2 linked regions of the Rubrivirga marina genome follow. Each later gene encodes a partner of the first gene's protein in a complex. Links are inferred from orthologs where the notes say so. Each region holds a gene or a part of one and is shown on either strand. Other genes may lie near its edges.

Evidence for each region.
Region 2: the proteins of accB (region 1) and accD are in contact, whole or in part, in a solved structure (PDB 8UXZ), measured with the Escherichia coli proteins. The link is inferred for Rubrivirga marina from one-to-one orthologs.

Annotation. Positions count from the first base shown.
Region 1 is NZ_MQWD01000001.1:4,584,523-4,587,602, reverse strand. What follows is about bases 108-3,080. They hold accB (acetyl-CoA carboxylase biotin carboxyl carrier protein), read left to right. Parts: upstream 108-1,336; coding sequence 1,337-1,825; downstream 1,826-3,080. Other genes in these bases: accC (acetyl-CoA carboxylase biotin carboxylase subunit), read left to right, coding at 1,884-3,080; efp (elongation factor P), read left to right, coding at 651-1,220; BSZ37_RS19565 (hypothetical protein), read left to right, coding at 218-577. UniProt on the Escherichia coli protein: This protein is a component of the acetyl coenzyme A carboxylase complex; first, biotin carboxylase catalyzes the carboxylation of the carrier protein and then the transcarboxylase transfers the carboxyl group to form malonyl-CoA.
Region 2 is NZ_MQWD01000001.1:2,952,185-2,960,240, reverse strand. The notes cover bases 2,197-5,109. They hold accD (acetyl-CoA carboxylase, carboxyltransferase subunit beta), read left to right. Parts: upstream 2,197-3,159; coding sequence 3,160-4,059; downstream 4,060-5,109. Other genes in these bases: BSZ37_RS12300 (glycosyltransferase family 4 protein), read right to left, coding at 4,056-5,109; tsaB (tRNA (adenosine(37)-N6)-threonylcarbamoyltransferase complex dimerization subunit type 1 TsaB), read left to right, coding at 2,476-3,141; BSZ37_RS12315 (elongation factor G), read right to left, coding at 2,197-2,303. Also shown: more of BSZ37_RS12315, read right to left, coding at 186-2,196; more of BSZ37_RS12300, read right to left, coding at 5,110-5,330; BSZ37_RS12295 (sulfotransferase family protein), read right to left, coding at 5,330-6,181; BSZ37_RS12290 (NAD-dependent epimerase/dehydratase family protein), read right to left, coding at 6,183-7,169; BSZ37_RS12285 (glycosyltransferase family 4 protein), read right to left, coding at 7,166-8,056.

The sequences.
Region 1 (3,080 bases):
AGCATGGGGACGCGTTCCGATGAAGCCCATGCACGCCCGATCAGCCATTGTCGCCCTCGTACTACTTGGGGCCGTCGCGACCGACGCACAACCCCGGATTGGAGTCGACGTCGGGGTGGCTATGCCAACCGGGGCTCTCGGCACTCACCGATCAGCGGGCGTGGCGGCGACGCTCTCCGCCAGTCGGCGGGCGCCTGGCTTTTCGCCCCACCTCGGCGTGACGTGGACTCGACTGTACGACGATGACGGGCCCGTCGGCGTGGGCACCAACAGTGGCCGGGGCGACTACTCGTCGGCCGGCGTCCGCGTGTCGGCTCTCTACCGGAGTCGGGGAAGAGGCGTCGCGGCCTACGGTCTGCTTGGCACCGGGCTGTACACCGTCTCGATCGAGCGTGACCAGAACCCATACGGCGACGTGTTCTGGGGCAACCACGCCGGGGTCGGGATCGAGGTGCCCATAGGGGGCGCCGCCGTCTCGGCCGAGGTGAGCGCTGTTGCCATGGTGACGGACTACGGGGCCGGAGCGTTCAATTTCCCGACGGTCCACGTCCCCCTCTCGGTCGGCGTCCGGTTCTGACGGTTCCACGGCGGCTTCGCCCGTCGCCTGGGGCGCTGGCGATAGCTTGCCCGATCCCCAGACCGCCCCCCGCATGCCCTCCACCCAGGATTTCCGTAACGGCCTCGTCCTCAACTGGAAGGACGACCTCTGGCAGATCGTCGAGTTCCAGCACGTCAAGCCCGGCAAGGGCGGCGCGTTCGTCCGCGGCAAGCTCAAGAACGTCCGCAACGGGAAGATCGTCGACACGACGTTCCGGGCCGGCGAGAAGGTCGAGACGGCCCGCGTCGAGCGCCGCCAGATGCAGTACCTCTACGAGGACGACCTCGGGCTCCACTTCATGAACACGGAGACCTACGAGCAGCGCGCGCTCCGGTCGGACCTCGTCGAGGGCAAGGACCTCATCAAGGAGGGCGGCATGATCGACGTGCTCGTCGACGCCGCGACCGACGAGGCGCTCTCCGTCGAGCTCCCGCGACAGGTCGAGCTGAAGGTCACGCAGACCGACCCCGGCCTCAAGGGCGACACGGCCACCGGCGCCACGAAGCCGGCCACGCTCGAGTCCGGCGCGACCGTCTACGTCCCCCTCTTCATCAACGAGGGCGACGTGATCCGCGTCGACACCGAGACGGCGAGCTACCAGACCCGCGTGAGCGCGGCTTGAGCCGCTGGCGGCGCCCGCCGCTGCGCCGTCGCCCCCCGAAATGCCCCGGCCGGGACCGCCGGCCAGGGCGTCGCCGTAGCTTGGGGCCCCCTCTGAGCCCCGCCCGTCCCATGGACATGGACCTCGATAAGATCCAACGCCTCCTCGAGATCGTCGCCGACAGCGGCATGGCCGAGGTCAAGGTGGAGGAAGGAGACTTCAAGCTGACCGTTCGCTCGACCCCGAAGGTCGAGGCGAGCAGCGGCCCCATGATGATGGCCCCGCCGCCGTCGGCGGCGCCCGCGGCGGCCCCCGCCGCTCCAGCTCCGGCGGCCGCGCCCGCCTCGGCCCCGGCTCTCGAGAAGGCCGAGCCCGGCTCCGGCGACAACGAGTCGCTCGTGCTCGCGCCCATCGTCGGGACGTTCTACTCGGCGCCCTCGCCCGACGCCGACGCGTTCGTGTCGGTCGGCGACCGCGTCGAGGTCGGACAGACGCTCTGCATCATCGAGGCGATGAAGCTGATGAACGAGATCCAGGCCGAGGAGGCCGGGACCGTCAAGCAGGTCCTCGTGCAGAACGCCGAGCCTGTCGAGTACGACCAGCCGCTGTTTGTGATCGAAAAGTGACGGTTGATGATTGAATGATTGAGTCTCGCAATCGAAGATCACCAATCGGAACTCATAAATGAAGAAGGTCCTCATCGCCAACCGCGGCGAGATCGCGCTCCGCATCATCCGGACCTGCCGGGAGATGGGGCTCCAGACGGTCGCCGTCTACTCGACCGTCGACCGCGACACGCTCGCCGTTCGGTTCGCCGACGAGGCCGTCTGCATCGGGCCCGCGCCGAGCGCCCAGAGCTACCTCAAGATCCCGGCCATCATCGCGGCGGCCGAGGTCACCGGCGCCGACGCGATCCACCCCGGCTACGGGTTCCTCTCCGAGAACGCCGAGTTCGCCCGGATCTGCGACGACCACGACTTGACGTTCATCGGCCCGAAGGCCGAGACGATCTCGAAGATGGGCGACAAGTCGGTCGCCAAGGAGACCATGCAGGCCGCGGGCGTCCCCGTCGTGCCCGGCTCCGACGGCGCCGTGGAGGACGTCACGGAGGGCCTGGCGGCGGCCCGGGAGGCCGGCTTCCCGGTCATGATCAAGGCGTCGGCGGGCGGCGGCGGCAAGGGCATGCGGATGGCCCGCGACGAGGCCGAGTTCGAGAAGCTGTTCGTCGCGGCCGGCACCGAGGCCCAGAACGCGTTCGGCGACGGCCGGCTCTACATCGAGAAGTTCGTCGAGGAGCCGCGCCACATCGAGATCCAGCTCGTCGGCGACGGGCAGGGGACGGTCGTCCACTTCGGCGAGCGCGAGTGCTCGATCCAGCGCCGCCACCAGAAGCTCCTCGAAGAGGCGCCGAGCCCGATCCTCGACCCCGACCTCCGCCAGCGGATGGGCGACGCCGCCATCGCCGGCGCGCTCGCCGTCGACTACCGCGGCGCGGGCACGGTCGAGTTCCTGGTCGACAAGAACCGGGACTTCTACTTCATGGAGATGAACACCCGGATCCAGGTGGAGCACCCGGTGACGGAGGAGGTCACGGACACGGACCTCATCGAGTGGCAGCTCCGCGTGGCCGAGGGCGAAAAGATCACGTCGGGCAACCACGTGCCGGTCGGGCACTCCATCGAGTGCCGGATCAACGCCGAGGACCCGTTCCGCAACTTCTCGCCGTCGCCGGGGAAGATCACGGCGTTCCACAGCCCCAAGGGCCGCGGGGTCCGCTGCGACACGCACGTCTACGCCGGCTACACCGTCCCGCCGACGTACGACTCGATGATCGCCAAGCTCATCGTCCGCGAGACGACGCGCGACCGGGCGATCACGAAG
Region 2 (8,056 bases), 1.6 Mb from region 1 along the record:
CGGCCGCCCGCCGTCCGTGCCCGCAACATCCGGCGCCCGGCTGACACCGGTCGGTCAGGGACCGCTCTCTACCGCCGACGCCTCCCCACGCCGGACTCGATCACGCCTCCGCCACCCCCGCCTCGACGCCGAGGCCGGCCGACTCGGCGCGTCAGGCCGGCCGCGCAGCCGAGGGAGGGCCGGCGTCAGGCCGCGGCGTCCGCCATCCGGCCTGAGACGAGCTGGTCCTGTACGTCGCGGGGGACCGGGTCGTAGTGGCTGAACCTGGCGCGGTGGAGGCCGCGGCCCTGCGTCATCGAGCGGAGCGACGTCGAGTACCGGTACAGCTCGGCCTCCGGGACCTGCGCCACGATCTTCTGGAACGGGCCCTCCGCTACCATCCCCTGGATCCGCGCGCGGCGCGTGTTGAGGTCGCCGAGGACGTCGCCCATGTAGGCCTCGGGCACGAGGACCTCGAGCTCGACGATCGGCTCCAGGATCGCCGGCCGCGCGTCGCGGAAGCCGTCGCGGAACGCCATCTTCGCCGCCGTCTTGAACGCGTTCTCGTTCGAGTCGACCGAGTGCATGCCGCCGTCGAACACGACCACGCGGACGTCCCCAACGGGGTAGCCGGCGACCGGCCCCTGGCGCAGCATGTCGGCCACGCCCTTCTGGATGGCCCCGAAGAACCGCTGCATGTCGATGACGCCGCCCACGATGGCGTCGACGAAGTGGACCTTCGAGCCCCAGTCGGTCTCGGCCGTGTGCTCGCCGCGGACCTTCATCTGGCCCTCCGGCTGAAACTCCCCGTCGAGCGGTTCGACGAGCAGGGAGATGTCGGCGAACTGGCCGGCGCCGCCCGTCTGCTTCTTGTGGCGGTACCGCGCCTCGGCGCGGCCGCGGACGGTCTCGCGGTAGCTCACCTTCGGCCGCTCGAACGCGACCTCGACGCCGGCGCGGTGGGCGAGGCGGTACTTCGCGATGTCGAGGTGCATCTCGCCCTGTCCTGCGACGGTGACCTGGCCGAGGTGGGCGTCGTGCTCGACCACCAGTGACGGGTCCTCCTTGACGATCTGGGCGAGCCCCTGCGCCATCTTGTCCTCCTCGCCCTGGTGTACGGCGTGGATGGCCAGCCGCATGCGGGGCTCGGGGTACTCGACCGGCGTCACGACGGCGCTGGAGCCGCGCTGGCGGAGCGTGTCGCCGGTGCTCGTGTGCTTGAGCTTGACCGTCACGCCGACGTCGCCGGCCACGAGCTGCGGCACGGGGTCGCGGTCCTTGCCGTTCACGGCGTAGAGCGCACCCAGTCGCTCCATCGACGAGTCGCTCGCGTTCTCGAGGTCCTGGCCCTGCGTCAGCATCCCGTCGTAGACCTTGAGGTACGAGTACTCGCCGACGTGCTCCTCGGCCATCGTCCGGAACACGAACGCCACCGGCGCGGCCTGTGCGTCGACCGAGACCGAGCCAGCGTCCATGTGCGGCGGCGGCATCTCGGCCGGGCTCGGGCACACGTTGTCGATGAAGCTCATCAACCGTGACACGCCAACGTTCTCATTCGCGACCGTCAGGAAGACGGGGAACAGCTCGCGATTGAGCATGGCTTGGTGGAGGCCCTTCCGCATCTCGTCCTCCGTCAGCTCGCCCTTCTCGAAGTAGAGGTCCATGAGCCCCTCGTCGTTCTCGGCGATCGACTCGACGAGCTCGTTGTGGAGGGCGTCGGCGCGTTCCTTGAAGTCGTCGGCGATCGGCTCGAAGTGGGCCTGCCCTTTGTCGTCGAACCGAATCTGCTTCATGAGCAGGACGTCGATGATCGTCCGCGTCCCCGAGCCGCCCGGGAGTTGCATCGGGATGGCCGCCCGGCCGAACCGGTCGCGGACCTTGTCCAGCGTCGTCGCGAAGTCGGCGGCGGCGGTGTCGAGCTTGTTGAGGACGAAGAGCGCTGGCGTCTCGGTGTTGCGGGCGTAGGTCCACGCCAGCTCGGTCCCCACCTGGACGCCTTCGGCCGCGTCGATGACGAACACGGCCGTGTCGGCGACTTTGAGGGCCGTGATGGTCTCGGCCGAGAAGTCGAGGTAGCCGGGCGTGTCGAGCACGTTGATCTTGTGGCCCTCCCACTCGGCGTGGAGCAGCGACGTGAAGACCGACATCGTCCGCTCGCGCTCACTGTCGTGGAAGTCGCTCGCCGTCGAGCCCTCCTCGACGGTCCCCATGCGCGGGATCGCGCCGGCGCTGAAGAGCATGGCCTCGGCCAGCGTCGTCTTTCCGCTCCCCTGGTGGCCCACGAGGGCGACGTTGCGGATGTGGTCGGCGTCGTAGACGGTCATGGCAGGTGGGATGGACGAAGCCGGAAGCGCTTCGAAAGGAGGGGGATGCAAAGATCCCCGGGCGTGAAGGAAATGTCAAGGAGGAAGGGTTCGGGGTTCTGCGGGTTGTGCAGGTCCCACGGGTCCCCTCATCCCCTCTAGACCCGTCTCACTGCCGCACTCTCCCACCCCTGTGCTCACCCTTGGCATCGACACCGCCACCGACGTCTGCGCCGTCGCCCTCCTCGACGGAGAGCGCGTGCTGTTCGAGGCCGCCCTCTCGGTGCCCCGGTCGCACGGCCGGCGCCTCGCCCCCCTCCTTCGGGAGGCCTTCGCGCACGTCGAGCGGGACCCGGCCGACCTCGGGCTCGTCGCCGTCGCCGCTGGGCCGGGCTCGTACACGGGGCTCCGCATCGGGACGAGCACGGCCAAGGGCCTCGCCCTCGCCACCGGCGCCGCCCTCGTCGGCGTGCCGACGCTCCGCGCGCTCACCACCAGCAGCACGGTGGGAGGACCGATCTGCGCCATCCTCCCATCTCGACGCGGCGAGGTCTACGTCGCGGTCTACGACGGCGACGTCGAGGTCGCCGCCCCCGCCGCGCTCTCCCTCGACGCCGTCGCCGACTGGCTGCCCGCCTCCACCCTCGCCCTCGGCGGGCCGGGCGCCGACCGGCTGGCCGACCTCCGTCCCGACCTGCCTCGCGTCGAGCTCGCGTCTTCCGGTGCCGTCGTCGCCCGCCTCGGCCAGGGCATCGCCGAGGCCGAGGGTCCCGACGACGTCGCGGCCCTCGAACCGCTCTACCTCAAGCCCGTGGCGACGTCACAGCCGGGCGGTATCTTGAGACCTTCGACCCTATGACGACCCTCCGGCAATTCCATGGCTTGGTTTAAGCGCAACTCGGCCGGCATCAAAACCGACCGCCGGGACCGCAACGAGACCCCGGAGGGCTACTGGCTCAAGTGCCCGTCCTGCGACACGATCACGAGCCAGCGGGAGCTCGAGGAGCACCTCCTCGTGTGCCCCTCGTGCGGCCACCACTACCCGATGTCGGGGCTCGGTTACCTCCGGCTCCTCTTCGACGAGGGCGCCTTCGACCGCCACGACGCCGACCTCCACTCCGTCGACCCGCTCGAGTTCGTCGACCGGAAGCCGTACGCCGAGCGGATCGTGGCGGCCGACCGGAAGACGGGGCTCAACGACGCGGCCGTCTCGGGCACGGGCGTCATCGGCGGGCACCCGGCGTCGGTCGCGGCGATGGACTTCACCTACATCGGCGGGTCGATGGGGTCGGTCGTCGGCGAGACGGTCACGCGAGCGGTGCGCCGCGCGGTCGAGGAGGAGCGGGCGTGCGTCGTCATCAGCCAGTCGGGCGGGGCGCGAATGATGGAGGGCGCGCTCTCGCTCATGCAGATGGCCAAGACGAGCGCGAACCTCGCCGTGCTTGCTGAGAAGGGGCTCCCCTACGTCTCGGTCCTCACGCACCCGACGACGGGCGGCGTGACGGCCTCATTCGCCATGCTCGGCGACCTCAACATCGCTGAGCCGGGCGCGCTCATCGGGTTCGCCGGCCCGCGCGTCATCCGCGAGACGATCGGCCGCGACCTCCCGCCGGGCTTCCAGACGGCGGAGTTCCTCCAGGAGCAAGGCTTCGTCGACCGGATCGTCCCGCGCGGCACGCTGCGCCCGACCCTCGTCCAGCTGTTCGACTGGGTGTTCGGGGCGGGAGCACCGGCCGACGAGCCCGCCGAGGCAGCGACGACCGAGGCCGAGGGCTAATCCGCCCCGACCCGCACCGGCGCTACGGGCCGGGCCGGCAGGTCGAATCCGAACCGGGCGGCCAGGAGGTCGGCCCACGCCTCGCAGAGGACGGCCCGATCGTACTCCGTCTCGAACGCCGCGCGCGCCCGCTCCCCCATCACCCGGCGCTCGGCGGGGGCGTCCGCCAGTCGACGGAGCGCGGCGACGAGGTCGGCCCCGCTCCCCCCCGCCTCGGGGTCGATGACCTCGCCGACGTCGTGCTGGCGGATCGTCTGCGCCGACTCGGACCGCTCGGGCCCGACCATCACCACGGGACGCCCAGCGGCCAGGATGCCGTAGAGCTTGCTCGGGACGACGATCCCCGCCATCGACTCGCGGAGCGTCAGGAGGTGGACGTCGCCCGCCGAGAGCGAGGCCGCGAGCTCCTCTCGTGGGAAGTAGTCCTCGTAGCTCGCGTTCTCGATCCGCTCCGCCTCGATGAACGCCTCGACCTCCGCGCGCCGCGGGCCGGAGCCGACGAAGAGGAAGTAGAAGCGGTCGTCGTCCTGGAGCGTGCGCATCGCCTCGCAGATCTCCTCGAAGCGGTGCGCCACCCCCGCGTTGCCGGAGTACATCACAACAACCTGATCGGCGTCGATCCCGAGCGAGCGGCGGACCGGGTTCTCCGCGGGGTCGAGGGGCCGGACGCCCGCGCCGTCGCTCCACATCCCGATCGTGACGAGCCGATGGGTCGCGACGCCCTTGGCCGCGATCCGCTCCTTCATGCGGAATCCGAGGTCGACCACGAGGTCCGCGCCGCGGTAGCCCGCGTCGTTGAGTCTATGGAGCACGCGGGCGGGTAGGCCGCGCTCCGACAGCATCCCGATGGCGACCTCGGCGTCCGGGTGGAGGTCCATCGACCAGACGGCGTATTGCTGGCCACGGAGTTGGCCGGAGAGCCGCGCGGCGACGCTCAAGAGCGGCGGCGTCGTGAGGACGATCACGAGGTCGTAGCGCTCCCCCGTCAGGAGGCGTCGGAGCACGCCGAGGTAGTAGCCGGCGTAGTCGGCGATCCGACCGAGGTGGGACGAGCGACCGAACGACGTCGACGAGAGGCGGCGGACGCGGACGCCATTCCGGGTCTCCTCGGCCGGCGCCTCGAGGTCGCCCGAGACGTACTTCCCGCGGCCGGTCAGGACGTCGACCTCGAAGCCACGCGCAGCGAGGTGCTCGGCGAGGTCCGTCAGGATCTGACCCGTCGCGGCGACATCCGGCCAATAGTGCTGGTTGACGAAGAGGAGGCGGGGCATCAGGCGTAGCCGAGTTCCGTGCGGAGCGGCTCGAGGTAGGGGTCGATGTCAGCCGGGTCGAGGCTCGAATCATAGCTCGTCCGGTTGCCCTCATCGATGAACGTCTCGGCATATGCGCGGACCTCCTCGCTCGGGCGGAGCTCCAGAAAGTCGAGGATCGCAGCCATCTGCCCCACCGGGTCCGCCATGACGTCCTCGAATCGGACCGTCATCTGCCGCCCGTCCGGGATCTGGGCCAGCCCGGCGAGGGCAGCGCGGACGCTCTCGCGCCACTGGACCGCGCACGCCGCCACGACGCCCTCCTGGTCGCGAACCTCGCGGAGGCCCGGGAACTGCGGACCCCAGACGTACGCCTTCTGGGGGAAGAGCTGGCGCCCGACGACGTCGCGGAATACCGCGGCGGCGTAGAACGGGGCGTCGCGGAGTGGGAACTCCAGCTGGGTGAGTCGGCGGCGAAGCGCGCGCTTGTCGGGTGTCTTGGTCCACATCCGGAGCGCGGAGCGCGTCGAGTCCCGGCCGTCGCGGATCACGTGGAGGTAGCGGGCCTCAGGGAGGACGGCCTCGACGAACGGCAGGCGGAAGCAGTTGCTCGGCGTCTTCTCCATGAACCGGGGCTTCCCCGCGCGTTCGGCGTACCGCTCGAACGACTGCCGGATGTAGCGGCGGACGCGCGGGGTGGCGTCGGCAGCAAGGCGGAGATCGTCCGGCGCGAGCGGCCGGCCGTAGCGCCAGACGTACTTCGGCTCCATCCAGAAGGCGACGTCGGGGTGCCGCTTCAGGACGCGGCTCGTCATGGAGGTGCCCGAGCGGGCCGCGCCGACGACGACGATGGGGCGGTCGAGATCGGCCACGCTAGCGCTCCTCCTTCCCTGCCTGATACCAGGCGACGGTCTGGCGCACGCCCTCCTCGAACCCGTACGGCAGCGGCCCGCACACAGCTTCGGTCTCGCTCAGGTCGAGCACGTATTCGGTCAGGATGTTCCTCAGCCGGAACGAGTTGAACGGAAAGCTCCGCCAACCCACGGCGTTGATCACGTCGCCCACCTTGGCGAGCGCGCGGGCGGCGGGCAACGGGACCGTCGGGATCGGCCCGGCGTCGAGGCGTTCTGCCAGGCGGTTCGTGTAGGCCCGCAGCGAAAGGGGCTCGTAGTCGGCGAGGTAGAACGTCTTGCGGTGGATGGCACCGTCCGGCGCCGAGAGGAGCCGGAGGTACTGGTGAGCGATGTTACCCGCGTAGCTGTAGGACTTGTAGAGAGGCCCTTCTCCCGTATGGAAGTACCGCCCCTTCTCGATGTGGCGGAGCAAGTTTCGGTAGTGCGGCTTCATGTAGGGCCCCCAGACCGTCGTCGGGCGCGTGAGGCACCACGTCACCCCGCCACCCTTCTCCTCGCGGACAATTTCTTCCGTCCGCACCTTGCTCCGGCCGTAGACCGTTTTCGGGCTGTAATCCGTGTCGGAGGTCGGCTGATACCCGATCTGGCAGACGAGCTGTGACGACGTGTAAAGGACGCGCGTCACCGAGTCCGTGGCCCGCACGGCGTCGCACACGTTTCGGACGCCAACGGTGTTGGAGTCGTAGTCGTCAAGCGTCGCGGTCGGGTCGAGATCGGTCCGGGCGGCAAGGTGGACGACGGCGTCGGGTCGCTCGGCCTCCAGCACGGCGACGAGCGCCTCGGCGTCGCGGACGTCGACGACGTGCTTGCGATAGCGCTCTCGGCTCTGGGTAAGGTCGCGGCGGTCGAGGGCGATGACCTCGTGGCCCTCCTCGACCAAGAGGTGCGAGACCCACCGCCCGATGAGGCCGTCCGACCCGGTGACGAGAATGCGTGCGGGTGTCATGCGGTGGGGGCGGGCTCGGACTGCGTGGCGAGAGATGGCGAGCCCTTCAAGAGGCCCTCAAAGATCCGCTCCCAGACGTCGCTGTAGCGGGCGAGGCTAAACCGGGTGCGGACGCGCTGGACAGACCGCCCGGCGAGGAACTGACGGAGGACGTCGTTGCGAACGAGCACCTCGATCCCCTCCGCGATGGCGGTGGGGGCCGTGTCATCGAGGAACCGGGCCGTGCCCTCCCCCATCGTCGAGGGGATCTCGCCGACGGTGCTGGTGAGGATGGCGCAGCCGGCCGCCATCGCTTCGAGGAGCACGAGGGGCTGGGCTTCGACCGGGAACCGACTCGGGAAAACGAACACGTGTGCTGCGTCGAACAGCGCCTTCTTCTCGGCCCCCTGGGCGCCCGGGATCCATTCCACAGAGACCGATCCGCTGGCGTTGATCCGCCGAACCCGCTCGTCGATCCAGGCTGACTTGGCCTCGACGGTCGTAAACCGCGTGCAGTACGACGTGAAGGCGGGCGGGCCGCAGAGGACCGCCTCGACGCGCCGCCCGAGGTCGCGGTGGCTGAGCTGTTCGAGCGCCTCCAGGAACTCGGGGTACCCCTTCGACTCGACGAGCAGGCTGAGGTGGAGCAGCCGGATTGGCTCGCCCGGGGCCGGCGCCTGCTTCGCAGCGACCTCGGTGTCCGTCGCGGGCTCCAGTTCGCACGTGTTCTCGACGATCTCGACGCGGTCGGGGTCGAGCCCCCACTCGAGGAGGCGGGCCCGCTGGAGGGGCCCGAGGACCGTGATCACGTCGGCTGTGTGGAGGATGCGGAGGAACGCCCGGCCCTCGGGACCAGCAGGCGCCCAGCCCATGAACACGCTCCCGTGGAGCGAGACGACCTTCGGAAT